DNA from 3 places in the Streptomyces pseudoechinosporeus genome. Region 2 is predicted to be linked to each of the others. Evidence: predicted binding sites of a transcription regulator. Region 2 holds the regulator's gene; each other region holds the start of a gene.

Region 1 (10,403 bases), on a different contig from region 2:
CGGAAGCACCGCCCCTCCGCCCGCGTCCAGGCCCTCCGCGCCACAGCAACCCGCCACCCCGGCGCCCGGGCCCAGCGCCCACCAGGCTCCGGCCGGCCCTGCCCCGGCCCCCACACCGACACCTCCGCCGGCATCGCGCCCCTCGGCTCCGGAGCCACCGCCCGTCTCTCCGGAGGACGACGTACCGGAGGACGACGATCCCGACCTCGACGAGTCGGCGTTGTCGGGGCACGAGCTGATCGTGCGGGAGCTGGGGGCAACGGTGGTGGAGGAGTTCTCGAACGAGCAGTAAGCCCACGAGGGGTGGACCTGCCTGTCATGGGCCAGTGGGCTGCAAGGCGCTCACCTACTCAGGTTGAACTCGTGATGTCCGCGACCCAGTGACGTTCCTTGATCCCTGCGGTACGAGGGGATCATGCGATACGCGCAAGGGGGCGAGCTGACGCCCGGAGAGCAGGAGAAGCAGGAACGGGCGCGGCTGGAGCGGGAGTTGAAGCGCGGGCCGCTGGTGGCGCCCGTCATCGGTGCGCGTGCCTGGAGTTACGTCATGGGCATGAATTCAGGCAGGGTGAGAGCCGAGTGGGCCGGTCGCCCCTCCGTGGAGGGGGGCATGGTGCTGAGTTTGAGCAGCATGTCGTTGCGCTGCTCCAGGGCCCGGGCGGTGGTGGGGAAGAGTGTGGCGTCGCCCTCGCCGACCTGTTCCTGGTTCACGGTCACAAACTCACGGGTGTTGTGCTCGTAGGCGGCGAAGCCCGCGGCGTGGTCCCGGTCGGCCAGGGAACCGGCGAGCATGTACGCACCGACGAGCGCGAGGCTGGAGCCCTGTCCGGTCAGGAACGAGGGCGCGTACGCGGCGTCGCCCACCAGCGCGACCCTGCCGCTGGACCAGCGGGGCATACGGATCTGGCTGACCCCGTCGAAGAACAGGTCGTCCGCGTCGCGCATGGCGGCAAGCATGCCCGGGACCTCCCATCCCGCGTCGGCGAAGACCGCGGCGACCAGGTCCCGTTGGGCTTCCGGGTTCCGGAACGCGTCGAACGGCGGTTCCGGGTGGGCGAAGTTCAGGAAGGCGTGCACTTCGTCGTCGTCCCCCACGGCGTAGAGTGCCGCGGCTCTGCCCGGGGTGTTCCACATCATGGTCTCGTGGGAGAGCCCGAAGGTGTTGCGCATGGTGAACACGGCGAAGCAGTAGCCGAGGTACCGGTGGAACTGCTCTTCGGGGCCGAACAGGAACTCGCGGGTACGTGAGTGCAGACCGTCCGCACCGACCACCATGTCGAACGTACGCCTGCTGCCCCCGCGGAAGGTGACGTCGACCCCGTGGCCGGACTGGTCGAGGGTGTCGATGGAGTCGTTGAACAAGAACTCCACGTCGTCACGGACCGCCGCGTAGAGAGCGCCGGTCAGATCCCCGCGCCGCACCTCCAGGTCCCGTCCCGCGACACCGCCGGTGACGGTGTGCGGGTTGACCGAGGCCACCTCGCTGCCGTCCCCGTCGAGGAAGGTCAGCCGGCGCAGGTCGATGTGCGCGTCCTGCAGTCGCGGCAGGATTCCCATCCTCCGGACGACCTCGAGTGCGGTGCCGCGCACGTCGATGGGGTAACCACCGCTACGAAGCGTGCCCGCCTTCTCCACCACCGTGACCGCGTAGCCGTAGCGGTTCAGCCAGAACGCGAGGGCGGGACCCGCGATGCTGGCCCCGGATATCAGTACCTTGCGCCCCGGCGTGCTACGGATATCCGTCAACTGATCAGTGCGGGTCATTCCTTGACTCCTTTGCTCATGGTACGGACGACAGGCAGGGCCAGCACCGCGACGACGCCGGCGATGAGGAAGCCCGTGACGAAGGCCGAATCGGCCGGGACATCCGACCCAGAAGGGGTCCCCGAGGTGAGGAGCACGCCACCGAGCATCCCGCCCACGGCGGAGCCCAACACGCGAGTCACCAGGATCAGGCTGGTGGCGATGCCGGTGTCACTTTCAGCGACGGAAGAAGCGATGCTGGTCACCATGGCCGTAACGCACAGGCCGTTGGCAAGCGCGATCAGCGCCTTGCCGACGACGATGTGCCAGACCTCGGTGTGTGCGGCTGACAGGGCGAGCAGAGCGGTGGCCATGATGACGACCGCGGCAGCAACCACGGCACGCGAGCCGAAACGCTGCTCCCCGAGCCCACCGGCCGGCCCGGCCAGCGTCGCGACCACGGCGCCGGGCAGAAGGATGAAGCCGATCTCGGTGGCGCTGGCCCCGAAACCGTACCCGTCGCCGGACACGTCGAGCAGCTGCGGAACGAGAAAGACCCCCATCGCGGTGCCGAGGCATATCACGAACGTCAGCACACACGACTTCCATATCACAGGCCGTGCCAGCATGCGCAGATCGATCATCGGCGCGGCCGCACGACGTTCAACGGCTACCCATCCGGTCACGAAGGCGGCCAGAACCACGATGAGGGCGCCGAGCACGAGAGGCTGCGAGCCGGCCTCGGGCGCCATCGCGAACACGAGCATGAGCGTGACCAGTATCCCGCTCAAGAGAAGCATGCCCGGCCAGTCGATCCCGGCATCGTCCGACCGGCCCGGCGGATCAGACGGCATCAGCCTGTTCACCAGCAGGGTGAACCCAATGACCGCGAACGTCGGCACCGCGAACATCCAGTGTCGGGAGAGCGCTTCCGCCACGGGCCCGGCCGACAGCAGTCCCACCATCGAGCCCCCCACGAACATCCCGCTGACCAGCCCGATGGCCACCTTCGACTCTCCCGCGGGGAGGTGTTTGCGCACCACGATGAACGACAGGGGCAGTGCGCCTATCATCGCCCCCTGCAGCACCTGGCCGAGCAGCAGCACGGGCAGGTTCGGCGCCAGCGCTGACACCAGGCCACCGGCAGAGACCACCGCCATCAGCCTGATCAGGACTCGTTTTCCGCCGTAGCGGTCGCCGAGCTTGCCTGCGAGCGGTGTGACGAGCGCGCCGGTGATGGCGAGCACGATGCTGAGTAACCCCCCTTCGGCTCGACTCATATCCAGCTCGCGTTGCAGGAGCGGGAGCGTCGGCGCCACCACCGACTCCAAGGCACCGGTGGAGACTGCCAGCAGGCCGAGGGCCCAGACAGCGGCCTTCCCGATGCGGACCGGGGGAGCCAGAGTTGCGGTCATGGACGTCCTTTCCGTCGTTGCCGGGCGAGTAAGGGGTCTGCCGTACGCATAGCGCTGCCGCCTTGCCGGGCCCGGCGCGGACACGGCGGCCATTCACGCGGGGCGCAGTGTGCGTGGTGCTTTGTGGACAGGTCCGAGGTCGTCCCCCGGGGTGAACCCGGGGAAGCGGTACCCGAGGTGGCGCATGCACGGCTCCGCCGGGCGGAGCCTGTGTACGAGTGCGGCACGCGCCATGAGCCAGACACTACACTACACCGTGCAGTGTAGGACGGCTAAGATATGCCCATGCCGACCACGAAGACACTGCGCGAGGGGTCCACGCGTAAGCGGGCCGCCATCCTCTCGGCGGCCCGGGAACTGTTCCTCGCCGACGGCTTCGACCGGACCAGCGTCGACGCGATCGCCGCCCGGGCCGAGGTGTCCAAGCGGACGGTCTACGACTACTTCGGCGACAAGCAGACGCTGCTGCAAGCAGTCGTCGACGCCGTCGGCCAGTCACTGATCACCACGATCCGGCGCACCCTCGACGACACCCTCACCGACCTCACCGAGGCCGCCGACCTCGAGGACGCCCTGGTCACGTTCTCGATGCGCATCGCGACCGACATGCTCGGCTCGGCGGAGTACGCAACGCTGCAACGACTGGTCCGGGCGGAATCCGGCCACCTGCCGCACCGGGGTGAAAACCCCCTGGCCGACACCCCCGACGAGGCAATTGCCGAGCGGTTCGCCGCCTTCGCCGCGGCCGGGCTGCTCGACGTCCCCGACCCCCGACTCGCGGCCGACCAGTTCCTCGCGCTGACCTTCGGCGTCGCGCTGGACAGGCTCGGTTCCGCGAATGCCGCGGAGGACACCCGCGTCCGGCCACTCGTCGTCGAGGGAGTGCGGACCTTTCTCCGGGCATACCGAACCATGTAGGGCTGGGGCAGCACGAAAGAGTTCGACAATGGACTCGGAGGCAGACGCAAGCTGTCGGAGGAGGTGACTTCGATGGCTCGGCTGGTTGTCGCCGGAGAGGACGTCGTGGTCCGCCCGACCGGACGGGAGAGGCTCCTCGCCCTGCGCCAAGAGGTCCGGGTACCGCTGACAGCCGTCAAGGACGTACGGATCGAACAGGACTGGTGGCGGGCGCTGCATGGCAGGCGGCGCCACGGCCGGTGGAGCCCCGGCCGCTACTGCCTGGGCGAGTGGCAGCACGCGCAGGGCCGGGACTACGTCGCGGTACGCGCGAACAGTCCCGTCGTCCTCGTAGACCTCCGGCCCTCCGCGCCCTACGCCCGCCTCGCCGTCTCCGTACCCGACCCCGAACCTGTCGCCAAGGCGATCCGACAGCGCCGGGACGAGCACCCTACGAATCAGCCAGGAGCGGCCCCGACAGCGGCTTCACCGGGCCAGGCACCGGCGAAGCCCCACACCCCAGGTCACCGTTCAGGATTCCCCGCCCTCGCGACAGGCCCCGTCACCTCCACAAAGGCGGGCCGCAGCAGCCGGTCGCCGACGCGGTAGCCGGGCCGGAGGATCTCCGTGCAGGTCAGGCCGGTCGCGTCCGGGGAGATGTGGTGCCGGGCCGCTTCGTGCCGCGTGGGATCGAAGGGTTCGCCCTCCTCCCCGAAGGACTCGAGGCCCAGCGAACCGAGTTGGGTCTCCAGCGTCTCGGCGATGTCCTTCAGGCCGGGCGTCAGGGGCTCGTACCTGCGCGTGCGGTCGACGGCGTCCAGTACGGGCAGGAGGGCACGCAGGACGTTGGCCGCCGCGATCTGCCGTACGGCCAACCGGTCCCTGCGTACCCGCTTGCGATAGTTGTCGTACTCGGCCTTCACCCCCTGGAGGTCGGCGGTCCGCTCCTCCAGCAGGCGCTCCAGCTCCTCGTGCTGCGGCCGGGTCCGGGTCATCGTCAGCCTGCCCGTGAGCTGTCGCCCGTCCGGGAGCTGTCGTCGTCGACGATCTCGGCGTCCACCACCTCGTCGTCTCCGCTCGCTCCGGCCTGCTCACCGGCAGCGCGCGACTGCTCGTACATCGCGGTACCGATCTTCTGGGCGGCCGTCGCCGCCTTCTCCATCGACTGCCGGATGCCCGCGGTGTCCTCGCCCTTGAGCTTCTCCTTCAGGTCCGCGAGCGCGGCCTCGGTCTCGCTCCGCGCATCGGCCGGGATCTTCTCCTCGTTGTCCTTGATGAGCCGCTCCGTCTGGTAGACGAGCTGCTCCGCCTGGTTACGGGTCTCGGCGGCCTCGCGGCGCCTGCGGTCCTCCTCCGCGTGCTGCTCGGCCTCGCGGACCATGCGGTCGATGTCGTCCTTCGGCAGCGCGGAGCCGCCGGTGACGGTCATCTTCTGCTCCTTGCCCGTACCGAGGTCCTTCGCGGAGACGTGCATGATTCCGTTGGCGTCGATGTCGAAGGCGACCTCGATCTGCGGGACACCGCGCGGGGCGGGCGCGATGCCCGTCAGCTCGAACATGCCGAGCTTCTTGTTGTACGCCGCGATCTCCCGCTCGCCCTGGAAGACCTGCACGGTCACGGACGGCTGGTTGTCCTCCGCGGTCGTGAAGATCTCCGAACGACGCGTCGGGATCGTCGTGTTGCGCTCGATGAGCTTGGTCATGATGCCGCCCTTGGTCTCGATACCGAGGGACAGCGGTGTGACATCCAGCAGCAGTACGTCCTTGACCTCGCCCTTGAGCACACCCGCCTGGAGGGAGGCGCCGACGGCCACCACCTCGTCCGGGTTGACGCCCTTGTGCGGTTCCTTGCCGGTCAGCCGCTTGACCAGCTCGGTCACCGCGGGCATCCGGGTCGAACCGCCCACCAGAATCACGTGGTTGACGTCGGACAGCTTGATCCCGGCGTCCTTGACCGCCTGGTGGAAGGGCCCCTTGCAGCGGTCGAGCAGATCACTTGTCAGCTGCTCGAACTGGGCGCGCGTCAGCTTCTCGTCCAGGTGCAGCGGACCCTCCGCCGAGGCCGTGATGTACGGCAGGTTGATGTTGGTCTCCGACGAGCTGGACAGCTCGATCTTCGCCTTCTCCGCCGCCTCGCGCAGCCGCTGCACGGCCATCTTGTCCTTGGACAGGTCCACGCCGTACGCGTTCTTGAACTGCTTGACCAGGTGGTCGACGATCCGCTGGTCCCAGTCGTCACCACCGAGATGCGTGTCACCATTGGTGGCCTTCACCTCGATGACGCCCTCGCCCATCTCGAGCAGCGACACGTCGAACGTGCCGCCACCGAGGTCGAAGACCAGAACCGTCTGGTCGTTCTCCTTGTCCAGTCCGTACGCGAGGGCCGCGGCCGTCGGCTCGTTGATGATCCGCAGGACGTTGAGACCGGCGATCTCACCGGCTTCCTTGGTCGCCTGACGTTGGGAGTCGTCGAAGTACGCGGGCACGGTGATCACCGCGTCCGTCACGTCCTCGCCCAGGTACGCCTCGGCGTCGCGCTTGAGCTTCTGCAGGACACGCGCGGAGACCTCCTGCGCGGTGTAGCGCTTCCCGCCGATGCTCCCCTTGTCGGGGAAACGCCACGCATGGTCCCCCATGTGCCGCTTGACGGACCGCGCGGTGCGCTCGACGTTCGTCACCGCCTGGCGCTTGGCGATCTCGCCGACCAGCACCTCGTTGTTCTTGGCGAACGCCACGACCGACGGTGTCGTCCTGGCGCCCTCCGTGTTCGTGATGACGGTGGGCTCGCCGCCCTCGAGGACCGAGACCACCGAGTTCGTCGTGCCGAGGTCGATACCGACCGAGCGGGCCATCTCTCCCTCCTCTTTACCCTGTAAATGGGCCTTACATGCCTCAATAGCTGTGATAAAACTTGAGCTTTCCCTTGTCAAGGTTAGCCGGGCGCTCAGCGGGAGGCTGCGGGTGCGTCGTGGCTGGTCGCTCCCCCACTCTCGGCTTCGCTCGAGCGGGGGGACCCCCATCGCGGCGGAGCCGCATATTGATACAGCCCCGCGCCCCTAAAGGGGCGCGGGGGCGCGAACCCAGAGCGTCGGCGGCGCGAACCGCTCAGGGCGAGATCTGTACCTTCCTCGACACCGTCACCTGGTCGATGTCCGAGGTGCGGACCGTGACGTTCATGGTCCAGGTGCCGGGGAGAGGGAGGTTGAGGGAGTTGGTGCCCCAGTAGCCGCCCTGGTCGGTGAGTTCGGCGTCGATGGGGCCGATCTTCTCGGCGGCCAGGGTGAAGGTGAGGCGGAGTTCGGGGACCGTGGCGACGCCTCCGTCAGGGCCTATGACGAGCGCCTGGACCGTGTTCTCGTTGACGCGGCCGGGCTCCAGGACGATCTGGACCTTGCCCTTGCCGTTCGGGGTGCCGACGTCGAAGGGGATCAGGGTCATCGAGGTCGGGGGCTGACCGGCCGGCGCCGTCGGCGCGGCCGGGGTCTCGGTGGCGGCCCGGCCCGGCTGAGTGCCGGTGAGAACCGTCGTGAGCAACAACACCACGACACCCACGACGACTTCGGCCAGCACGGAACGGCGCAGGGCCTGGTGAGGGGGCGGGGTCTCGCTGGGGTCGGCAGGCCCGTCAGATCCATCGGAATCCCCCGGCCCATCGCCATTCGGGGCATCAGGATCGGACGCCGCCCCTGCCGAGGCACCCGCGCCCCCACCCCCCGTACGCGCCCCCACAGCCTCCAACTCCCGCACCCGCACCGGCTCTTCCGCCGCGAGCAGCCCCGCCGTCCAGCGACGCGAATACGCCGCCGCCCCCAACAGCAGCACCACCGCGCACACCTTGGCGACCAGGAGCCGCCCGTACGACGTACCGGTGAGCGCCTCCCAGGAGCCGAGCCCCCGCCAGGACTGGTAGACACCCGTGACTACCAGGACCACCACCGAAGCGAACGCGAGCCGCGAGAAACGGGCCACCGACGCCGCCGACGGCGGGGTCTCGGCACGGCGAAGCGTGGTGAGCAGCGCCGCGAGGCCGCCCATCCAGACCGCCATCGCCAGCAGATGCAGTACGGAGGAGACGATCGCCACGGGAACCTGGATCCCCGCGGACGCGTGCTCGGCGGCGGCCCAGGTGACCGTCAGCGCCACGGCGAGCAGCCCGCCCGAGACGAGGAGTGCGGGCTTCGGCCGCTCGTCCACCCGTGGCTCACGTGCACCCAGTAGTCGTACGAGGAAGACCCCCGCCACCCCCACCAGCACCAGCCTCGCCAGCAGCGCCCACCCCGGCCTGCCGCTCAGCGTGTCCTGGAGGAGGGAGAGGTCGAAGAGGGTGGCGGGGCCGGTGCCGCGGGCGTACGGGCCGCGCAGGAACAGCAGCGCGACCGTGGACAGGAGCAGGGTCCACCAGGCGATGCGGAAGAGTTTCCGGAGGGGGGCGACGGCGGGCGGGCGGCAGGCGAGGACGAAGGTGGCCGCGCCGATGAGCAGCGCCACGGCGGTGTACGCGGCGTACCGGGCCATGTCGTAGAGCAGACCGGAGGCGGGGTTCACGGCGGGCTCGGCGGAGGCGTTCGCGGTGGTCTCGGAGGGTGCGCCGATGGAGAACGTGAACGCGCCCGAGATGGGGTGGCTGTCCGCCGAGACCACCCGCCAGGCCACGGTGAACGTACCGTCCGGCAGATCGTCCTGGAGTCGTACGCGCACGGTGTCGGAGCGGCCGACGTGCTCGGCGGGACCCGCGTTCATGCGCCGGTTGTCGGGGCTGAGGACCCGGATCGAGTCGTCGGAGATACCGACCGACTCGGTGAAGGTCATGGTGACCTGCTTCGGGGCGGTCTTGAGGACGGTGCCCTCGCGGGGGTCGGTGTCGCGCACGGAGGAGTGCGCGGACGCGGTGGTGGCACCGCCCAGCAGGAACAGCGTGCCCAGCATCAGGACGAGGGCCACCGCCCGGCGCGGCGCCGCCATCCGCGGTATTCCGCCCACGTTGCCTCTTCCTCTCCCTTTCCCCTGGCCTGCGTATCCGGCCCCGGCTGGGGATACGGATGTACGCAGCAGCTCGCTCAACACCGTGCCCGCGCGCCCCCGCCCGCCCTCACCACGTCGGTCGCGCCGACACCCCGCCGTCCACGACCAGGTCGTGTCCCGTGATCCACGAGGCCATCGGGGAGGCGAGGAACACACAGGCGTCGCCGACGTCCTCCGGGCGGCCCAACCGGCCGGTGGGGACGGCCTGTTGCCAGCGCCGTACGCCGTCCGGCCAGGCCTCCGCGAGGCCTTCGCGGTCGATCAAGCCTGGTGAGACGGTGTTGACGCGGATCCCGTACGGACCGTACTCCAGGGCCGCCGACCGTGCGTGCATCACGACGGCCGCCTTGGACGCGGAGTAGTGGGCGTGCAGCGGGGCGGGGTGCGTGGCCTCGATGGAGGCGATGTGGGTGATGCTCCCGCCGCTCCGCTCCCCCTTGTCACCCTCCCGCATCACCTCCACCGCGGCCTGCGTGCACGCGAACACGCTCGACAGGTTCGCGTCGACCACCGCCCGCCAGTCGGCCACGGACATGCCGGGCAGTTCCTGGACCGGCTGTACGCCCGCGTTGTCGACCAGTGCCGTCAGGGTGCCGCCGCCCCAGTCCGCCGCCTCGCGCACCAGACGCCGGCACTCGGTCTCGACGGTCAGCTCGGCGTGCAGGGCGACCGCGCTGCCGCCCGAGTCCTCGATGAGCCCGACCACCTCGCGGGCCCCTTCCGCGTCCCTGCGGTAGTGAACGGCCACCGCCGCCCCCGCCTCGGCGAACCGCAGCGCGATGCCCCGCCCGATGCCGCCCGAGGCCCCGGTCACCAGCGCCACCTGACCGTCGAGCAGCCCGCTCACGGCCGGCTCAGCGCGGCGATCCGCACCGCCTCCGCCGGGTACCGCGCGGCCAGCTCGGCCGCGTCCCCGTGCTCGTACCCGCCGTAGGTGAACCCGGGCGCCATCGTGCACCCGAAGAACGACCAGGCGCCGCCCGCCACCACCCGCGCGCCCATCCAGGTCCCCGCGGGCACGGTGAACTGGACGTACTGCCCGCCGAGCACATCGGGACCGAGCACGACGGTGCGGGACGTACCGTCGGGGTCGAGCAGCAGCATCTCCAGCGGATCACCGAGATAGAAGTGCCACACCTCGTCGGTGGGAAGCCGGTGCAGCGCCGAGAAATCCCCCGGCTCCGAGGTCAACAGCACAACGATCGCGGTCCCCTCGGGCCGCCCGTCCCCCCGCTCGGGCCCGGCCCAGGTCTGCCGGAACCGCCCGCCCTCCTTGGGGATCGGCTCCAGCTGAAAGTGAGCGACAAGATCTTCGGGAGTGATGTCA
Region 2 (10,403 bases):
TGCATTTTGGGGCTCCTCGGGCCTGCGAGGGGTCTTCGAGCTCGGCTCGAAGTTCATTACTAAGCGGTAACTTATGCGGTCCGTCTGAGACTACCCATATCTTCCGCCGCACTGTAGCCAGCTGCGCGGTGATCTGTATCGCTGAGGGTCACCTCAGCACTCCGTGGGGGCGCCTACCGGGTGGGTGGGTTCGGTTCATGGGCGAGTGCGAGCCCGTCGTGGCTGGTCGCGCCCACGCGGCGGAGCCGCAAATTGATACAGCCCCGCGCCCCTAAAAGCCTGCGCCTCCACGCGCCCCGAAGACCCGGCGCCCCTGAAAGCCTGCACCCCCAACTACCCGCAGCCTCCCACCGGCGGGAGGGGCCGTGGGCCGGTGCGTCGTATGCCCGTCGCTTAGGTTCGGTCTCGGAGAACCCGCACCGTGTACCAACACCGGGTCGTATGCCCGGCCTGCGACGGGCTGACGCACCGGCCCACGGTCCCGACCCACCACCGGACCCCAAGGGGCGCGGGGAGCGGCGCGACCAGCCACACACAACCCGCAGCCGCCCAACCGCCGGAGGCCCCCGCCCCGTAGGCGAAAAACGGCCCCTGAAGCTAAGGTTCACATAAAAGTTGAGCCCAGCTGACTCAGCCCTTTTGACCCAGCGGTCAGCGTCGTGCACACTTGAGCCCGTCACACTCAAGTCAGCTGGAGGAAAAAACCATGGCACGTGCGGTCGGCATCGACCTGGGCACGACTAACTCCGTCGTCAGCGTTCTGGAGGGCGGTGAGCCCACCGTCATCACCAACGCCGAGGGCGCCAGGACCACGCCGTCCGTCGTCGCCTTCGCCAAGAACGGTGAGGTGCTCGTCGGCGAGGTCGCCAAGCGCCAGGCGGTCACCAACGTAGACCGGACCATCCGCTCCGTGAAGCGGCACATGGGCACGGACTGGAAGATCGAGCTCGACAACAAGCCCTTCAACCCCCAGCAGATCTCCGCCTTCATCCTGCAGAAGCTGAAGCGGGACGCGGAGTCGTACCTGGGCGAGAAGGTCACGGACGCGGTCATCACCGTCCCGGCGTACTTCAACGACTCCGAGCGGCAGGCCACCAAGGAGGCCGGCGAGATCGCGGGCCTGAACGTCCTGCGGATCGTCAACGAGCCGACGGCCGCCGCCCTGGCGTACGGCCTCGACAAGGACGACCAGACGATCCTCGTCTTCGACCTCGGTGGCGGCACCTTCGACGTCTCGCTGCTGGAGATCGGCGACGGCGTCGTCGAGGTGAAGGCCACGAACGGTGACAACCACCTCGGTGGTGACGACTGGGACCAGCGCGTCGTCGACTACCTGGTGAAGCAGTTCGCCAGCGGTCACGGCGTGGACCTGGGCAAGGACAAGATGGCCCTCCAGCGCCTGCGTGAGGCCGCGGAGAAGGCCAAGATCGAGCTGTCGTCCTCCACGGAGACCTCGATCAACCTGCCCTACATCACCGCGTCCGCCGAAGGCCCGCTGCACCTGGACGAGAAGCTCACCCGCGCCCAGTTCCAGCAGCTGACGGCCGACCTTCTGGAGCGCTGCAAGACGCCGTTCCACAACGTCATCAAGGACGCCGGAATCCAGCTCAGCGAGATCGACCACGTCGTTCTCGTCGGTGGCTCCACCCGTATGCCCGCCGTCGCCGAGCTCGTCAAGGAGCTGACCGCCGGCCAGGACGCCAACAAGGGTGTGAACCCGGACGAGGTCGTCGCCATCGGCGCCGCGCTCCAGGCCGGTGTCCTCAAGGGCGAGGTCAAGGACGTACTGCTCCTCGACGTGACCCCGCTGTCCCTCGGTATCGAGACCAAGGGAGGGATCATGACGAAGCTCATCGAGCGGAACACGACGATCCCGACCAAGCGCTCGGAGATCTTCACCACCGCCGAGGACAACCAGCCTTCCGTGCAGATCCAGGTCTACCAGGGCGAGCGCGAGATCGCGGCGTACAACAAGAAGCTCGGGATGTTCGAGCTGACCGGTCTGCCGCCGGCCCCGCGCGGGGTCCCGCAGATCGAGGTCTCCTTCGACATCGACGCCAACGGCATCATGCACGTGACCGCGAAGGACCTCGGCACGGGCAAGGAGCAGAAGATGACCGTCACCGGCGGCTCCTCGCTGCCGAAGGACGAGGTCGACCGGATGCGCCAGGAGGCCGAGCAGTACGCGGACGAGGACCACAAGCGCCGCGAGGCCGCCGAGTCCCGCAACCAGGGCGAGCAGCTCGTCTACCAGACGGAGAAGTTCCTCAAGGACAATGAGGACAAGGTCCCCGGCGAGGTCAAGACCGAGGTCGAGACCGCCGTCGAGGAGCTGAAGACCGCGCTCAAGGGCGAGGACACCGCCGAGATCCGTACGGCCACCGAGAAGGTCGCCGCGGTCTCGCAGAAGGTGGGCCAGGCCATGTACGCCGACGCTCAGGGCGCGCAGGCCGCGGGCGGTCCTGAGGGTGCCGCCAGCGGTGGCGCGCAGGCCAAGGCCGACGACGATGTCGTCGACGCCGAGATCGTCGACGAGGACCGGAAGGATGGTGCCGCGTGACGGAGGAGACCCCGGGCTTCGACGAGCAGCAGCCGCAGCAGCCTCAACAGCCGCCGCAGGCTCAGCCTCAGCAGCCCGACGTCCCTTCCGGCGCCACCCCTGATGACGCGGAGCCGAAGGCCGCCCCTCAGGAGGGGGCGGCCCCGGCCGGGGACGCGGCAGCAGCCCAGACGGCAGCACAACAGCAGGTAGCGGCCCTGACGGCGCAGCTGGACCAGGTGCGTACGGCGCTCGGTGAGCGCACGGCGGACCTCCAGCGGCTCCAGGCCGAGTACCAGAACTACCGCCGCCGCGTCGAGCGCGACCGGATCACGGTCAAGGAGGTCGCCATCGCGAACCTCCTGACCGAGCTCCTGCCCGTACTCGACGACATCGGCCGCGCGCGGGATCACGGCGAACTGGTCGGCGGCTTCAAGTCGGTGGCCGAGTCGCTGGAGACCGTCGCGGCGAAGCTGGGCCTCCAGCAGTTCGGCAAGGAGGGCGAGCCCTTCGACCCGACGATCCACGAGGCCCTGATGCACAGTTACGCGCCGGACGTCACGGAGACGACGTGCGTGGCGATTCTGCAGCCGGGGTATCGCTTCGGCGAGCGCACCATCCGCCCCGCGCGGGTGGCGGTGGCCGAGCCGCAGCCGGGCGCGCAGACCGTCAAGGCCGACGAGGCGGACACGGCGACAGCGGCGGCCGACGACAAGGAGAACGGTGGCCCGGACGAGGGCTGACGTTGGCGACGTAGGGGGCGTACGAATGAACGTACGGACCGTACGGCGCGTGAGAAGGAAGGAGGGACGTCGAGGATGAGCACGAAGGACTTCATCGAGAAGGACTACTACAAGGTCCTCGGCGTCCCCAAGGACGCCACCGAGGCCGAGATCAAGAAGGCGTACCGCAAGCTGGCCCGGGAGTACCACCCGGACGCCAACAAGGGGAACGCCAAGGCGGAGGAGCGCTTCAAGGAGATCTCCGAGGCGAACGACATCCTCGGCGACCCCAAGAAGCGCAAGGAGTACGACGAGGCGCGCACCCTCTTCGGCAACGGCGGCTTCAGGCCGGGCCCCGGCGCGGGCGGCAGTGGCACCTTCAACTTCGACCTGGGCGACCTCTTCGGAGGCGCACCCGGCCAGGGCGGGGCGGGCGGTGCCGGCGGCGGCTTCGGCGGTGGGCTCGGTGACGTCTTCGGGGGCCTGTTCAACCGGGGCAGCTCGGGTACTACGCGCGTACAGCCCAGGCGCGGCCAGGACATCGAGTCCGAGGTCACCCTCAGCTTCACCGAGGCGATCGAGGGCGCGACGGTCCCCCTCAGGATGTCCTCGCAGTCGCCCTGCAAGGCCTGCTCGGGCACCGGCGACGCGAACGGCACACCGCGCGTGTGCCCGACGTGCGTCGGCACGGGGCAGGTGGCGCGCGGTACGGGCGGCGGGTTCTCGCTCACCGACCCGTGCCCCGACTGCAAGGGCCGCGGTCTGATCGCGGAAAACCCCTGCGAGATCTGCAAGGGCAGCGGCCGCGCCAAGTCGTCGCGCACGATGCAGGTCCGGATCCCCGCCGGGGTCAGCGACGGCCAGCGCATCCGGCTGCGCGGCAAGGGCGCGCCGGGTGAACGGGGCGGTCCGGCGGGCGACCTGTACGTCATCGTGCATGTGGGCGCCCACCCGGTCTTCGGCCGCAAGGGCGACAACCTCACGGTGACGGTGCCGGTGACGTTCGCCGAGGCGGCGCTGGGCGGGGAGGTCCGCGTGCCCACGCTGGGCGGGCCGCCGGTCACGCTGAAACTGCCGCCGGGCACGCCCAACGGGCGGACGATGCGCGCCCGCGGCAAGGGCGCGGTCCGCAAGGACGGCACCCGCGGGGACCTGCTGGTCACCGTCGAGGTCGTGGTCCCCAAGGACGTGTCGGGCAAGGCGCGTGACGCGCTCGAGGCGTACCGCGAGGCCACCGTGGGCGAGGATCCACGGGCCGAGCTGTTCCAGGCGGCGAAGGGAGCATGAGGACACCATGGATGGCCGTCGACGCAACCCGTACGAGCTGACCGAGGAAACTCCGGTGTACGTCATCTCAGTGGCGGCCCAGCTCTCCGGTCTGCACCCGCAGACGCTGCGCCAGTACGACCGCCTCGGCCTGGTCTCCCCGGACCGCACGGCCGGGCGAGGCCGGCGTTACTCGGCCCGCGACATCGAACTGCTGCGCACGGTCCAGCAGTTGTCGCAGGACGAGGGCATCAACCTGGCCGGCATCAAACGCATCATCGAACTGGAGAACCAGGTCGCCGCCCTCCAGTCCCGCGTCGCGGAACTGCAAACGGCCCTGGACGGCGCCGCCGCGGCGATGCAGCAACGCGAGGCCGCGGTCCACGCCTCGTACCGCCGCGACCTGGTCCCGTACCAGGACGTCCAGCAGACGAGCGCACTGGTGGTGTGGCGCCCGAAGCGCCAGCAGTCGGACTAGTGCGGGGCAACAGCCTGAAGGGGCCTGGAGGTTCACCTGAACCTCCAGGCCCCTTTGGCTTCGGTGAGTGACTTGAGGAGCCCGACTGCGGGAAGAAGCCGGGGAGTTGAATCCGCCGGCTCCTTCCCGCAGTGCGGGGCTACCGCCCCGTCGCCTGCCACAGCGTCACCGCCAGTGCGATGCACGACGTGATCGCTGCCAGGGACGGCAGGGGCCAGCGGGCGCGTTCCAGGGCTTCGAGGCGGGTTTCGTGTTCGTCGAGGGTCTTGTCGGTCTGGTCGGCGCGCTGGAGGAGGAGGGCGAGGTCGCCACGGGTGGTGGCGAAGCCGACGTCGACCGAGCGGCGCAGGCGTTCCAGCTCCAGCGCGACCTCCTCGGCCTCAGTCGCTGTCATGGCCGCCCTCCGTCCCGGCGTCCCCGCGCAGCAGCCGATCCGTACGAAACGTTCTGCGCGTGGCATCGGTCATCGTGGTGCTCCTCTCTTCTCCGCGCGTCTCCGCTCTTCTTCGCCCCGAGTGTGGGAACATGTGTTCGATAACAGGGAGCGAGCGAATAGACTTGCATGGTGCGAGCGCGTACGCAAGTGACTACCCTCCGTGGAGGTGGGCGCGATGGTGACGCTTCAGCCCGTACGTCAACTGCCGCTGACATGGCGACCGTTGTGGCCGTTGCCGAATCTCCACGGTTACGCGCGAGCGCGCACACACCTTGGTGCGAGTGCGATCGGTACGTTGTCCGCGCGACGAGGGGAGAGCGGACACATGCGTTCCAGCACACGGGCCGGTGCCCGTACAGACCAGAGTCACCGGGCCGAGGGGCTCGAGGAGTTCGCCGGCTGGATCGAGGACGTGCTGCGCGGCCGTGGCTACGACATCGACAGCCCGCGCGGTGGCGGCCGTTCGAAGCTCGCCGACGACGCCGGCGTGCATCGCGCCGCCGTGAGTCGGCTGTTGCAGCGTCAGTCCATGCCCGATCTGGAGACGATGCGGCGTATCGCGGCCGTACTCGGCGTACCGCTCCGCGAGATGCTCATCCGCTCGGGACGGCTGACGGAGGACGACCTTCCGGTCGTCGCGGGCGGCGGGCACCCCGCGGCCGGGGGCGGCCGTACGGCGCTGAGTCCCGAGGAGGCGGCCCGCAGGATGGGTGTTCCGCCCGAACTGCGGGAGCTGTTCGCCAAGGTGGCGAGGCAGTTCCTGCCGGAGGGCGGTTGACGCGGGGGAGTCGAGGGAGTGCGGCATGGGGAATCCGGGCGGCGGCGGCCGGGGTGACGAGGCGGAACGCGTCTCCAGGCTGCTGGGCGAACTGCTCATCGGACTCGGCGAGAAGGTCCGGGCGGCCGGCCCGGAGGGCGTCCGCGTCCTCACCGAGGAGGAACTGCAACGGCAGCAGCTGAACTGGTTCCGCGCCGGCTGGCACGAGCACGCCCGCGCGACGCAGCCGCAGGGCCCCGACGCCCACACCGAGTCCGCCCCAGACCCCCGTGCCGACGCCGTCCGGCGCCGGCACCCCGACAGCGAGCACTTCCCGCTTCCACCGGCCCGCCTCCTCCGCTTCCCGGAACGCCCGCCGGGCGGACCTCCGGACGGACGTCCGGAGGGGCCACCGCACGAGCCTCCGCACAGCCCTCCAGACGACGGTCAGGCCCGCTCGTAGCGCAACAGCACAACCCCGCTGCCGAAAGTGCGCGTCTCCGCGAGGCGAAGCTGCGTGGTGACGTCCAATTCCGGAAAGAGGGGGCGACCACGGCCCAGGATGACCGGCGTGACGTAGAGCAGGTACTCGTCGATCAGGTCATGTCGCCGGAACTCCGCCGCGAGCTCCGCACCGCCGACCCCGAGGTCTCCGCCTGGCTGTTCCTTGAGGGCCCTGACCTCCTCGGGTACGACTTCCCGTACGACGGTCGTGTTCCACTCGGTACGGCCCGGGCCCAGAGTCCGGGAGTACACGATCTTCGGCATGTCCCGGTAGATGGCCGCGAACTCCCGCTCGAGCTCCGTACTCGCGGGGTCCTGGTCGGCGGTCGGCCAGTAGCCGACCATCAGCTCGTGCATGACCCGGCCGTGCAGGAAGCCGCTCATCGCCTTGGAGCGCTCGTTGAAGTGCCGGTGCAGCTCGTCGTCGACCAGGTGCCAGTCGAGCTCGCGGTTCGGGCCCTCGAAGTAACCGTCGAGTGACACGGACATACTCAGGGTGATCTTGCGCATCGGGACCTCCCAAGCCTGGGGAATGGTGAACTGCCGATTGACACCCCATCACGCTTGCTCCACCGCTGCCCCCCGGTCCTCCAGACCTCCACCTCTGTGTCTTCACAGGGAGCACGCAGAGTGCTGTTGTGATCTCGTTAACCGGAATTCCTTGACGCTTTCGAAACGTCCGCGTTGGCTTTCGGTCATCTGGGTCGCAAAGTTGCGCCTCGTCCGAAAGACCCCGAAAGACCCCCGAAGTGAGCAGCCGTATGCGTCGTATCGCCATATCCCTGGCCGTGTCCACCATGACTCTCTCGCTCGCCTCCTGCGGCGTGCTCGACAGCGACGCGGAGGGCGGCTCGGCGGAACCGACCAAGGGCGACGACATCACGGTGGGGCTGCTGCTGCCGGAGAAGGAGAACCAGCGCTACGACAAGTTCGACCACCCCATCATCAAGAAGAAGGTCGACGAGCTGACCAAGGGCAAGGGCGAGGTCGTATACGCCAATGCCGAGCAGGACGCCGCCGAGCAGAAGAAGCAGCTCCAGCGGATGATCGACGACAAGGTCGACGTGGTGCTCCTGGACGCGGTGGACGCCAAGGACATCGCGGACGGCGTACAGAAGGCGAAGGACGCGGACATTCCCGTCATCGCATACGACCGGCTGGCCGAGGGCCCCATCGACGCGTACATCTCCTTCGACAACCAGCAGGTCGGGGAGGTGCAGGGCCGGGCCCTCGCCGAGACCCTGGACGGCGGCAAGTCCCAGAAGATCGTCATGATGAACGGCGCGGTCACCGACCCGAACGCGGCCGAGTTCAAGAAGGCCGCCCTCGCCGAACTCAGCGACAAGGTGACCATCGCCAAGCAGTACGACACCAAGGACTGGAAGCCGTCGAACGCGCGGGCCAACATGATGGCCGCGATCTCCTCCATCGGCGCCGAGAACATCGCCGGGGTGTACTCCGCGAACGACGGCATGGCCGGCGGCATCGTCTCCGCGCTGAAGGTGGCCGGCGTGACCGACCTGCCGCCGATCACCGGCCAGGACGCGGAGCTCGAGGCGGTGCAGCGCATCGTCTCCGGCGAGCAGTACATGAGCGTCTACAAGCCGTACCCCGAAGAGGCTGAGACCGCCGCCGAGCTGGCCGTGGCCCGGGCCCACGGCTGGGGCATCGAGTTCGACGCCCTCACCCGCGACAAGGTCGACAGCCCGACGGAGGAGAACATCCCGGCGCACCTCGTCCTCGTCGCCCCCCTGACGAAGGACAACATCAAGAACACGGTCATCGACGACGGCATCTACAAGGTCTCGGACATCTGCACATCGGAGTACGAGGCGGCGTGCGAGGAGATCGGCCTGAAGAAGTAGGGGTTGTCGACTTCTGCCAGTCGAGCCCGGACTCTTGTTTCCCCCAGACGCGGACGGGGCGGCGTACGCCGACGTGGTGTCGGTGTACGCCGCCCTGGGGCGGGACGAGTTGCGGGAGGTGGCCCGCGCTGTCATGGGGGTTACTTCGGGTCGCTGTTGAACTTCGAGGCCGACCAGAAGTAGCCGAGCACCGCGAGACCCAGGCACCAGGCGACTGCGAGCCACCCGTTGTGGCCGATCTCGCTGCCGAGCAGCAGTCCGCGCAGGGCCTCGATGGCGGGCGTGAACGGCTGGTACTCGGCGATCGGCTGGAACCAGCCCGGCATCGTGTCGACCGGGATGAAGGCGCTGGACAGAAGCGGCAGCAGGATCATCGGCATCGCGTTGTTGCTGGCCGCCTCGGCGTTCGGGCTGATCAGGCCCATGCCGACCGCGACCCAGGTGAGCGCCATGGCGAAGAGCACGAGCAGCCCGAACGCCGCCAGCCACTCCAGGGCCGTGGCATCCGTGGACCGGAAGCCGATGGCCACGCCGACGGCCCCCACGAGGACCACGCTCATCACGCACTGCAGCACACTGCCGACGACGTGCCCGATGAGCACCGACCCGCGGTGGATCGCCATCGTGCGGAAGCGGGCGATGATGCCCTCGGTCATGTCGTTGGAGACGGACACCGCGGTGCCGATCGTGGTGCTGCCGATGGTCATCAGCAGCAGGCCCGGCACGATGTAGGCGATGTACGCGGAGCGGTCCGCGCCGCCGCTGCCGATGCCCGCGCTCATCACGTCGCCGAAGATGTAGACGAAGAGCAGCAGGAGCATGACAGGAGTGAGCAGCAGGTTCAGGGTGAGGGACGGGTAGCGCCGGGCGTGCAGGAGGTTGCGGCGCAGCATCGTGGACGAGTCGCGGACGGCGAGGGAGAGGGAGCTCATCGGGCAGACTCCTTGGGCTGGTTGGGGACCTTGGCTGTGCCGGTCAGGGCGAAGAACACGTCGTCGAGGTCGGGGGTGTGCACGGTCAGCTCCTCGGCCTCGATGCCGGCCGAGTCCAGCCAGTCGAGGATGGCGCGCAGCTCGCGCTGGCTGCCGTCGCTGGGGATCTGCAGTGACAGCGCCTCGTCGTCCCGGGTGACCTCGCGCAGCGCGACGGCGGCGGACTGATAGGCGGCCGGGTCGGTGAAGCGGAGCCGGACGTGCCCGCCCGGGATGAGCCGCTTCAGCTCGTCGGCACTGCCCTCGGCGGCGATCTTCCCGTCGTTCAGCACCGCGATGCGGTCGGCGAGCTCGTCGGCCTCCTCCAGGTACTGGGTGGTGAGGAAGACGGTGACGCCGCTCGTGACGAGCTCGCGGATGATCTGCCACATGTTGTGGCGGCTGCGCGGGTCGAGGCCGGTGGTGGGCTCGTCGAGGAAGATGATCCGAGGGTTGCCGACGAGCGTCATGGCGATGTCGAGGCGGCGCTTCATGCCGCCGGAGTAGGTGGAGGCGGGCTTCTTGGCGGCCTCGACGAGGTCGAACCGCTCCAGCAGCTCGGCGGTGACCTGCAGTCCCTCGCGTTTGGAGAGGTGGTGCAGGTCTGCCATGAGGAGCATGTTCTCCTCGCCGGTGATCAGGCCGTCGACGGCGGAGAATTGCCCGGTGACGCCGATCGCGGCGCGCACCGCCTGGGGGTCGGTGGCCAGGTCGTGGCCGCCGACGTGCAGGTCGCCGGCGTCGGCGGTGATGAGGGTGGAGAGGATCTTGACGGCGGTGGTCTTGCCGGCGCCGTTCGGGCCGAGCAGGGAGAAGACCGTTCCTTCGGGGACGGCCAGGTCGACGCCGTCGAGGACGGTCTTGT
Region 3 (10,403 bases), on a different contig from region 2:
TTGACGCCGCCGATGGGCAGCACCCGCCCGGTCAGCGAGACCTCACCGGTCATCGCCACATCCGTACGCACGAGCCGTCCGCTCAGCAGCGAGGCGAGAGCCGTCGTCATCGTGACGCCCGCGCTCGGTCCGTCCTTGGGGACCGCGCCCGCCGGGAAGTGGATGTGCACGCCCCGGTCCTTCAAGTCGGCCACGGGCAGCTCGAGTTCGGCGCCGTGCGAGCGGAGGAAGGAGAGCGCGATCTTCGCGGACTCCTTCATCACGTCGCCCAGCTGGCCCGTGAGGGTCAGACCGGCGGCTCCCGTCTCCGGATCGGCCAGCGACGCCTCCACGTAGAGCACGTCACCACCCGCACCGGTGACCGCGAGCCCGGTGGCGACACCGGGGACGGCCGTACGGCGCTCGGCCGGGTCCTGGGCGGACTCGGGCACATGGTGCGGCCGGCCGATCAGCTCACGCAGATCGCCCTCGCCGACCGTGAACGGCAGCTTCCGCTCGCCGAGTTCGTGCTGAGCGGCGACCTTGCGGAGCAGTCGTGCGATGGCCCGCTCCAGGTTCCGTACACCCGCTTCCCGCGTGTACTCACCGGCGAGCTTGCGCAACGCGCTCTCGTCGAGGGTGACCTCGGCCTTCTCGAGACCGGCCCTCTCCAACTGCCGCGGCAGCAGGTGGTCGCGGGCGATGACGACCTTCTCGTCCTCGGTGTAGCCGTCGAGCCGCACCAGCTCCATGCGGTCGAGCAGCGCCTCCGGAATGGCTTCCAGGACGTTGGCCGTGGCCAGGAACACCACGTCGCTCAGGTCGAGTTCGACCTCCAGGTAGTGGTCGCGGAAGGTGTGGTTCTGGGCGGGGTCGAGGACTTCGAGCAGGGCGGCGGCCGGGTCGCCCCGGAAGTCGGAGCCCACCTTGTCGATCTCGTCCAGGAGCACGACCGGGTTCATGGACCCGGCCTCCTTGATGGCGCGGACGATACGACCGGGCAGCGCGCCCACGTATGTACGCCGGTGACCGCGGATCTCGGCCTCGTCGCGTACGCCGCCGAGGGCGACCCGTACGAATTTCCGCCCCATCGCGTGCGCGACGGACTCGCCGAGGCTGGTCTTGCCGACACCGGGCGGCCCGACGAGCGCGAGCACGGCACCGCCACGGCGCCCGCCGACGACTCCCAGCCCTCGCTCCAGGCGGCGCTTGCGCACGGCCAGGTACTCGGTGATGCGCTCCTTCACGTCTTCCAGTCCGGCGTGCTCGGCGTCGAGGATGGCTTGGGCGCCCTGGATGTCGTACGAGTCCTCCGTGCGCTCGCTCCACGGGAGTTCGAGCACGGTGTCGAGCCAGGTCCGGATCCACGACCCTTCCGGCGACTGGTCGCTCGACCGCTCCAGCTTGTCGACCTCCTTGAGGGCGGCCTCGCGGACCTTCTCGGGAAGGTCGGCGGCCTCGACGCGGGCCCGGTAGTCGTCGGACTCCTCGCCGTCCTGCTCGCCGTTCAGCTCGCGCAACTCCTTGCGTACGGCTTCGAGCTGCCTCCGCAGCAGGAACTCGCGCTGCTGCTTGTCGACACCTTCCTGTACGTCCTTGGCGATGGACTCGGCGACGTCCTGCTCGGCGAGGTGCTCGCGGAGCTGCTCGGTGGCGAGCTTCAGCCGGGCGACGGGGTCGGCGGTCTCCAGCAGCTCCACCTTCTGCTCGGTGGAGAGGAAGGGCGAGTACCCGGAGTTGTCGGCCAGGGCGGACACGTCATCGATCGCCTGCACCCGGTCGACCACCTGCCAGGCGCCGCGCTTGCGCAGCCAGCTGGTGGCGAGGGCCTTGTACTCCTTGACGAGGTCGGCGGCCTGACCCGGCAGCGGGTCGGGCACGCTCTCGTCCACCCGGGTCCCCTCGACCCACAGCGCGGCTCCGGGCCCGGTGGTGCCGGCCCCGATCTTCACCCGCCCACGCCCGCGGATCAGCGCGCCCGGGTCACCGTCGGCCAGCCGGCCGACCTGCTCGACAGTCCCGAGCACACCCGTACTCGCGTATGTCCCGTCGATGCGTGGAACAAGCAGCACCTTCGGCTTGCTGCTCCCACTGGAACGCGCGGCGGCCTGCGCGGCCTCCACCGCCGCTCGTACATCGGCGTCGTTCAGGTCCAGGGGCACCACCATCCCGGGCAGCACGACCTCTTCGTCGAGCGGCAGCACGGGCAGGGTGAGCGGTGTGGACGTCGAAGCCATGATCTCCCCTTTGGCAGTCAAGTTGAGTTATGCAGGCTCAATGCATAGAAGCCGCCGAATGTTCCCCGCCTCGGCGGCCGTTCGCTGTCAGCGATCACAGCTGTTGGGGACGGCGGGGCGACGCGTACCGTCTTCAGGTAATAACTGTGGCCAGCTAATGGCCATTACAGGGGGACGGGATGGACCGTACAGTGCGGGCCTGGGTGGACGGGTGGGTCGTCTCTCGCGGGGCGGCGCCGCCCGTGGTCGAGCCCTGGGGATACACGGTCGACGTGGGCCTGCCGGAGCACGTCACCCGACATCTCCTCGCCGCGACGAACGAGGCCGTCGAGGAGGCGGTGGTCCGGAAAGTGGCATCCGGGGTGACCGGAGCGGGCGTGTGGCTCAAGGTCTTCGCGGACCCGTCCGTCGTCGGCCCCTGGCTGGGTGACGACTGGTGGGTGGACCCGGTACCGGGCTTCCTGATGTCGGCCCCGCTGACCGCCGACACCCCCGCTCCACCGGTACCGGACGGCTACCACCTGCGCACCTGGTCCCGCGGCGGCGTCATCCGAGCCCTCGTCACGGCGACGGACGGCTCATGGGCCGCGCACGGCAAGATCGCCCCGACGGGCACGACGGCGGTCGCGGACCAGATCGAGACGGCTCCTGCGCATCGGCGCAAGGGCCTGGGCCGCCTGGTCATGGGGACACTCGCGCGGGCAGCGCTGGCCCAGGGCGCGGAAACCGGCGTCCTGGGCGGCACGCCGGAGGGGCGGGCGCTGTACGAGTCGCTGGGGTGGAAGGTGGTGGCGCCGCTGACGAGCGCGAGGTTCACGGGGGCAGGCTCTCACCGGGCGGAGTAGTGAGAGGCCGTCGGCGGCGCGTCGTGCGAGGCCGGAAGCGCCCGTCCCAGGCGTGCGAGCGGGGACAAAGCCATCACCGCTGGGGACAGCATCATGCCCGCGGCCGTCACCAGGAGGCCGGTACGCAGCCCCCACTCCTCCGCGAGAAACCCGCCGAGCAGGGAGCCGAGCGGGGCCATCCCCATGCCGACAAACATGATCGTCGCGGCCGCGCGGCCCTGCATCCCGTCCGGAGTGACGGCCTGCCGCACCGCCATGACCGTGACATTCACCAACTGACCAGCGGTCCCGAACACGAAGCTGATCGCCAGGAGCGCGGAAACCGTCACCGCCGAGGAGCTGTGCAGCGCGGGCACACACACGAACACGCCGTCGCCGAGTGCCGCCGCGGACACGAGCACTCTGCCGTAACCGAACCGGCTCGGCAGGCGAGCGGCCAGCATCGAGCCCAGCAGCGCGCCCGGCCCCATCGCCGCAAGCGCCAGCCCGACGGTGGTGCCGGACAAGTGCAGTTCCCGCGGCAGGAAGAGCAGATAGACGGTCATCATGGCCGCGAAGGAGAACTGGAAGGCCGCCGAGGCGAGGCACACGGTCCGCAGCGAGGTATCGCTGACGACAAAGCGGAGGCCCTCATGGATCCGTCGCCATACCCGAGGGGGACGTTCCGAGCGTTCCGGGATTGCTTCGGTCCGACGGATCCGCCGGATCGACAGGAACGACAGCGCGAAAAACACCGCGCTGGAGGCAGCAGCGATCGGCGCCGACAGCAGTGACACCAACGCACCGCCGAGGGCGGGCCCGCCGATCTGCGCCGCGGACCGGCTGCCCTCGAGCGCGCTGTTGCCCTGCAGCAACTGATCGCGTTTCACCAGTCGTACGAGAGACGCCTGATAGGCCACGTCGAAGAACACGGACAGCGCCCCGACGGCGAAGGCGACCACGAGCAGTGCGGGCAGACCGAGCCAACCGAGGAGACCGGCCACGGCGGCGGCGCCCAGTACCAGGGTCCGGCCGGCGTCCGTCACCACCATCACCGTGCGGGTCCGCCACCGGTCCACCCACGCGCCGACGAAGAGCGAGAGCAACAGGAGCGGCGCCTGCCCCACCGCGCGGAGGACGCCCAACTCACCGGCGCCGGCGTTGAGCGTCAGGACGGCGAAGAGCGGGAGAACGATCAGAGTGGTGTGTTCGCCGAGTTGGGAAGCTGTCTGACCCACCCAGAGCCTGCGGAAGTCGCGATCCCGCCACAGACTTGGCGGAACAGATCGACTGGAATCGGATACAGCGGAGGAAGTGGACGGCACGAAGATCCCTTGGATTGCCGACGACGAGGCCCATCACCCGGTGCACACCAGGTGCTCCTGCGATTCAGGCAGGTGAAGGCTCGCTGTGCCGCAACATCAAGGGCAGCACGCGATGACAGGCCGATCACGGCCTACAACGTCAACGCGCGCTCGGAAAACCGGGCATGTCTTAGCTCCTCGGGGGTGACTCGCTGCGCCCAAACCCTAGCCGTCGGCCGCCCGACGCGAAAGGCGGCCTCGTTCGCCTCTCGCGCAAACCAAGCAGGCTGAACCGGTAGTTCGGAGAAGAACTCCTGGACGGCGCCGTGGGAATGAACAAGGGCAACGACAGCATGGCGCCGGGCGACTCGGCATGGTGGGAGAGCCATCGAAACCGACTGGAGCGTACGGCTCAGGAAGCCGACCGAGACGCGTGACGTCGGACCAGACCTGATCGGGCGCGGCGGGGCATCGCTGAGTTCGGCTCCGGCGACGTGGCCGACGGCATTGCCAGCAGGCACGGGTGGGGTGGGCTGACGCCGAGAGTCGTTACGCCATGATCGGGCGCATGCTCGAGATCGTTTTGATGTCAGATCCGAAGATCGCAGCCATACCCGTGGTGGACTGCGGCGAACCGCTCCTCGATGTCCGGCTCCACGATCCTTTCCTCATCGGCATCGACGCTCGCAGAAATGATGCCTCAGGGGCTTTCGCTCACCTGCGGGAAGGGGTTCTGACTCGGCTCCTCGACGCACAAAGGCTGCTGCCGGAGGGCATCCGTCTGCTGTTCGTCGAGGGGTACCGGCCGCCCTCGCTGCAGCGTTCGTACTTCGAGGGGTACGCCGACGAGCTTCGGATCAACAACCCCGACTGGACTCCGGAACAACTCCGCGCTGCCGCAAGCCGATACGTGTCTCCACCGGAGATCGCCCCGCACAGCGCCGGCGCCGCCGTCGACCTCACCCTCATAGCCGCCGACGGCCAGGAACTCGACATGGGAACACGGGTGAACGCCAACCCGGAGGAGAGCGATGGCGCCTGCTACACCGCCGCCCCCAACATCGGCCCAGAAGCGCGAGCCAACCGGCAGATCCTCACCGAGGCCCTGACCGCGGTGGGCCTCGTCAACTACCCAACCGAGTGGTGGCATTGGTCATACGGCGATCGCTACTGGGCACTTGCTACTGGTGCCGACCATGCCGTCTACGGGCCACGGGAACTTGGCTGAGGCTCGCCGTTGAAGGCAGGGCGATGAGTTCTCGGCGCACGTCAGGTCTACACGTCCTGAGGAGCCCTGGAACCATGGATGGGAGCGGTATGAGCGGGCGTGTATCTGATAGCAAGGCCAGTGCCTCGGAGCCGGAACTTGTGCATCTGGACCCGGCGACGACAGCGGTTGTCCGTGGCGTCGTTCCAATGGTCGACCTGCGCGACTTCTTCGATGCTTCCTTCGGTGTCCTGGCCCGGACCATCGAGGCGCAGCGGATCACCGTACTGAGTCCGGCCTTCGGCCTTTACCACGGGTCGCCGGAGGAGACTTTGGATCTTGAGGTTGGGTTCGTTACGGATCGGGCGGTGCGGCCGGAGGCCGGGGTCGTGGTCGGTTCGCTTCCCGGTGGCCGGGTCGCGCGGCTGACGCACTTCGGGTCGTTCGACGGTCTCGGGGCCTCCTGGGACCGGCTGCTCTCCTGGATGCGGGAGCGGGGGCTGTCCGCCGGAGAGGACAGGTGGGAGACATACGTAACGAAGCCCTCTCCGGACATTGACCCGCGTGACCTGCGTACCGAACTCTCCTGGCCAGTGACGGACTGACAGACCTGATGCGGGGCGCTTCTACAGGCGACGCGTTTCGCGCAGCCAGTCGTCGAGTACGGCGAAGTCCGTATCGACGAGGCCGATCGTGGAATCGACGCGGTGGAGGAGGGCTCGTCCTGGATGGTGCGTTGAGACCCAGGTGCGATCGCGATCGGTCAGTTCGTCGTCGACCCAGATGAACGGGCAGCCCGCCGCGGCCTCGACGAGGGCTCGGGTCTTCCAGTGGAGCCCTCGTGCTTCGTCCTCCTCTGGCGCGTCCGGTAGGTCCGCCACCGGAAGTTCGGGCAGTCCGAGCAGGGGAGCTATCACTTCGTTGGCGTCATCCATCCAGGCGGTGGCCCACACCAGGGTGCAAGGCAGGGCCAGCAGTCGCGGACCGTGCGTGAGGTCGATCTTCGCCAGCTGAGGATTCGACACGTCCTGCCAGGCATCCCAGTGCTCGAGGGCCGAGGGAAGCCGCGCTCCCCCGAAGGGCAGGAGGGTTCCATCGACGTCCAGGAAGAGCAGCGGGCGCTCCGCATGTTCGGCCATGGCCACACGCTATCGGCTCGCCCCAAGCGGGCGGCTGCGCTCCATCAAGCGCTGCTGCCCACCGGCAGGTGGGTTCGGAAAATGTGACACCTTCCCCCATCACTGTCACATTTTCACGCGCACACCCCTCCACCTCTCCCTCCGGTGGACGTGACCGGGCACGGATTACCGTGACCGCATGACGACCGACTCGGCCTCACTCGAAGACCTCGCATCGTTGCCCAAAGCCGAGTTCGCCTTCCCCAGACCGCTCCACGACCAGCTTGTCGCGGCGATTCTCGACGGTTCCAAGACGTCCACGACGGGGCTTCTCGTCGACTACGAGCATGAGGGAGAGCCCCTGCCGGAGGCCAGGAGCCGTTCGGTGGTCGTCGACTCCGACGACCGGCCGGTGGGGGTCATCAAGGTGACCGACGTCCGCGTCGTACCGCTGGCACAGGTGGATCTCGCCCACGCGGTGGACGAGGGCGAGGGCTACACCAGCGTGGCCGAGTGGCGGGCGGGCCACGAACGGTTCTGGCACAGCGAGGAGATGCGCGCGGCACTGGAGGACCCCGACTTCACCGTGGACGACACAACGCTCGCGGTCCTGGAACGCTTCCGCCTCGTCACCGACCTCCGTCCCGTCGACTGACCTGCCGCGCCCAGCCAACACCGCCCTCACGCTGCGAGTTGCGTCGAACTCAGCTGGCAGAAGTCGTCCCACTCAGGTTCCGGCGACGGCACAAGTTGCGTCGAACTCGCCCGAACCCACCCCACCCTCGCCCTCCGCGAGAGCGACACCCCCACCGTCGTACTCCAAACCCACCGCCCCCAACTCGCCGCCCTCCTCCAGCACATCAAGTCGTACGCCCCCGCCACGCACCCCTGAGCACCGGCCACCGCCCCTCCCCGGAGCAACGGGCCAAAATGGCCCCATGACCACCACGTACGACACCCCCGTAGTCATAGACCGCCGCAACGGCCCGTACGGCGAAATCGTCCTGCGCCGCCACGGCGAACTGCTGCAGATCATCGCCAACGGGTGCTTCCTGATGGACACATCGGACGGCCGCTCGGAGCGGCTGCTGATCGACGCCGCTCGCGATGCCCTGGACGGGCGGCCGGAGCCGAGCGTGCTGATCGGCGGTCTCGGAGTCGGGTTCTCGCTGGCGCACGCGGCCGCCGATCCGCGATGGGGGCGTATCGCGGTGGTCGAGCGGGAGCGGGCGATCATCGACTGGCATCTGGACGGGCCGCTGGCGGAACTTTCACAAGCCGCGCTCGCGGATTCGCGTACGGAGATCGTGGAAGACGATCTGGTCGCTTACGTCAATGAGACATCAGACACGTACGACGCGCTGTGCCTGGACATCGACAACGGGCCCGGTTGGACCGTGACGGAGGGCAACGAAAGCCTCTATTCGGAGGCCGGACTCGCCGCCTGCGCAAGGTTGTTGAGGCCGGGCGGGGTGCTGGCCGTGTGGTCGGCCCAGCCCTCGTCTGATTTCGAGGGAACCTTGCGGAATGCCGGGTTCCAGCAGGTGCGTACCGAAGAGATCCCGGTTGCCCGGGGCGTTCCGGACGTCGTGCATCTCGCGGTCGGGCCTGGATAGCCGAGCGGTGGTCACTGCCCGTACTCTGCTGACCGACGCGGATCATTCAAGCGTCAAGCGCAGTCATGGAATCACCCCCACGATTCCGGAAAGCACACTTCAGGGGCGGGCGATGGAGCAGACCCACACATCCCAAAACGGCACGGCGGCCACGCCGGGCGCACAGCGCCGGGTGCTGGTGGTCGAGGACGATCCGACGATCGTGGACGCCATCGCAGCCCGCTTGCGTGCCGAGGGATTTCTCGTACAGACCGCCGGTGACGGACCGGCCGCCGTCGACACGGCCGAGGCCTGGCAGCCCGATCTGCTGATTCTCGACATCATGCTGCCGGGCTTCGACGGCCTGGAGGTCTGCCGCAGGGTGCAGGCACAGCGACCGGTGCCGGTGCTGATGCTCACCGCGCGCGACGACGAGACGGACATGCTGGTCGGGCTCGGCGTGGGCGCCGACGACTACATGACGAAGCCTTTCTCCATGCGTGAGCTGGCCGCGCGTGTACACGTGCTGCTGCGCCGCGTGGAGCGCGCCGTGGTCGCCGCGTCGACTCCTCGCTCCGGCATCCTGCGCCTGGGGGAGCTGGAGATCGACCATGCGCAGCGGCGGGTGCGGGTGCGCAGCGAGGACGTCCATCTGACGCCCACCGAGTTCGATCTGCTGGTCTGCCTGGCCAACACGCCGCGTGCGGTGCTCTCGCGCGAGCAGCTGCTCGCCGAGGTGTGGGACTGGGCGGACGCCTCCGGCACCCGGACCGTGGACAGCCACATCAAGGCCCTGCGCCGCAAGATCGGCGCCGAGCGGATCCGTACGGTGCACGGTGTGGGGTACGCCCTGGAGACGCCGACGCCGTGAGCGAGGCGGAGGGCACGGAAGAGCCGTACGCCGGGCAGGGACGGCGCCCCGCCCCGGGGCGGCCCCTCGCGACTGCCCTGCTGTGGTGGTCGAAGGCCCTGCTGTGGTGGTCCGACGTGCTGCTGCGGCGCTCCGAGACCCTGCGCCGGCGGTCCGACAGCCTGCGCCGGCGGTCCGACGCCGCACGCCTCCGGGCCGAAGCCGCGCTCCGCACGAAGGAAGGGCTCGTCGCCGGCAGGCTCTTCGGGTCTCTCAGCGCGGCGCTCCAGAATCTGCGGCCCTTCTCCATCAAGACGAAGCTCGGCACGCTCGTCGTCGTCTCGGTCTTCATCACCACCGGTCTGATGATGATCGCCGTGCGCACCGAGACCGAGCTGCGCTTCATCACGGTCTTCTCGATGATCGCGACGCTGCTGATCACGCAGTTCGTGGCGCACTCGCTGACGGCCCCGCTGGACGAGATGAACACCGTGGCCCGGAACATCTCGCACGGCGACTACACGAGCCGGGTCAAGGGCGCCGACCGCCGCGACGAACTGGGCGACCTGGCCCAGACGATCAACCGCATGGCCGACGACCTGGAGGCCCAGGACCGCCAGCGCAAGGAGCTGGTCGCGAACGTCTCGCACGAGCTGCGTACACCGATCGCCGGCCTGCGCGCGGTCCTGGAGAACGTCGTGGACGGCGTATCCGCCGCCGACCCCGAGACGATGCGTACGGCCCTGAAGCAGACGGAACGCCTCGGGCGCCTCGTCGAGACCCTGCTCGACCTGTCCCGGCTGGACAACGGCGTCGTACCGCTGCGCATGCGCCGCTTCGAGGTGTGGCCGTATCTGTCGGGCGTACTGAAGGAGGCCAACATGGTGTCCTCCGCGCGCGCGGGCATCCCCTCGGGCTCCGGCACCCACACGCGTACGGATGTGCATCTGCACCTGGACGTGTCGCCGCCCGAGCTGACCGCGCACGCCGACCCGGAGCGGATCCACCAGGTCGTCGCCAACCTCATCGACAACGCGGTCAAGCACAGCCCGCCGCACGGTCGCGTGACGGTGAAGGCACGGCGCGGGGACTATCCGGAGTCGCTCGATCTGGAGGTGCTGGACGAGGGTCCCGGGATACCGCAGTCGGAGTGGCACCGGGTCTTCGAGCGCTTCAACCGGGGCGGAGTCGTCGCACCGCACGGTCCGGGCAGCGACGGCGGTACGGGGCTGGGGCTGGCCATCGCGCGCTGGGCCGTCGATCTGCACGGCGGCCGGATCGGGGTGGCC

Evidence for each region. Region 2 encodes HspR, which represses chaperone genes until heat shock. Its sites were predicted from a motif close to TTGAGNNNNNNNNNCTCAA; they were not measured.
Region 1: a site for HspR is predicted at 6,966-6,984, ahead of dnaK (molecular chaperone DnaK). Genes of this name have one in related genera too.
Region 3: a site for HspR is predicted at 2,239-2,257, ahead of lon (endopeptidase La). Genes of this name have one in related genera too.

Annotation. Positions count from the first base shown of each region.
Region 1 is NZ_BAAGPS010000035.1:114,896-125,298, forward strand. Features, by position in the region: gene ACYVO6_RS31620 (DNA polymerase III subunit gamma and tau) at 1-292, shown strand, start outside; gene ACYVO6_RS31625 (FAD-dependent monooxygenase) at 541-1,764, opposite strand; gene ACYVO6_RS31630 (MFS transporter) at 1,761-3,158, opposite strand; gene ACYVO6_RS31635 (TetR/AcrR family transcriptional regulator) at 3,444-4,076, shown strand; gene ACYVO6_RS31640 (hypothetical protein) at 4,149-4,664, shown strand; gene grpE (nucleotide exchange factor GrpE) at 4,580-5,050, opposite strand; gene dnaK (molecular chaperone DnaK) at 5,053-6,906, opposite strand; gene ACYVO6_RS31655 (copper resistance CopC/CopD family protein) at 7,160-9,016, opposite strand; gene ACYVO6_RS31660 (SDR family NAD(P)-dependent oxidoreductase) at 9,144-9,923, opposite strand; gene ACYVO6_RS31665 (cupin domain-containing protein) at 9,920-10,403, opposite strand, start outside.
Region 2 is NZ_BAAGPS010000005.1:362,889-373,291, reverse strand. Features, by position in the region: gene ACYVO6_RS08370 ((Fe-S)-binding protein) at 1-5, opposite strand, end outside; gene dnaK (molecular chaperone DnaK) at 707-2,560, shown strand; gene grpE (nucleotide exchange factor GrpE) at 2,557-3,282, shown strand; gene dnaJ (molecular chaperone DnaJ) at 3,358-4,548, shown strand; gene ACYVO6_RS08350 (heat shock protein transcriptional repressor HspR) at 4,556-5,005, shown strand; gene ACYVO6_RS08345 (hypothetical protein) at 5,145-5,399, opposite strand; gene ACYVO6_RS08340 (helix-turn-helix domain-containing protein) at 5,767-6,219, shown strand; gene ACYVO6_RS08335 (hypothetical protein) at 6,245-6,661, shown strand; gene ACYVO6_RS08330 (dihydrofolate reductase family protein) at 6,646-7,212, opposite strand; gene ACYVO6_RS08325 (sugar ABC transporter substrate-binding protein) at 7,452-8,567, shown strand; gene ACYVO6_RS08320 (ABC transporter permease) at 8,708-9,499, opposite strand; gene ACYVO6_RS08315 (ATP-binding cassette domain-containing protein) at 9,496-10,403, opposite strand, start outside.
Region 3 is NZ_BAAGPS010000078.1:10,422-20,824, forward strand. Features, by position in the region: gene lon (endopeptidase La) at 1-2,216, opposite strand, end outside; gene ACYVO6_RS43035 (GNAT family N-acetyltransferase) at 2,396-3,061, shown strand; gene ACYVO6_RS43040 (MFS transporter) at 3,046-4,365, opposite strand; gene ACYVO6_RS43045 (M15 family metallopeptidase) at 4,913-5,572, shown strand; gene ACYVO6_RS43050 (GyrI-like domain-containing protein) at 5,662-6,156, shown strand; gene ACYVO6_RS43055 (HAD domain-containing protein) at 6,178-6,690, opposite strand; gene ACYVO6_RS43060 (ASCH domain-containing protein) at 6,869-7,324, shown strand; partial or broken gene ACYVO6_RS43065 (hypothetical protein) at 7,436-7,561, shown strand; gene ACYVO6_RS43070 (spermidine synthase family protein) at 7,608-8,285, shown strand; gene ACYVO6_RS43075 (response regulator transcription factor) at 8,398-9,135, shown strand; gene ACYVO6_RS43080 (HAMP domain-containing sensor histidine kinase) at 9,408-10,403, shown strand, end outside.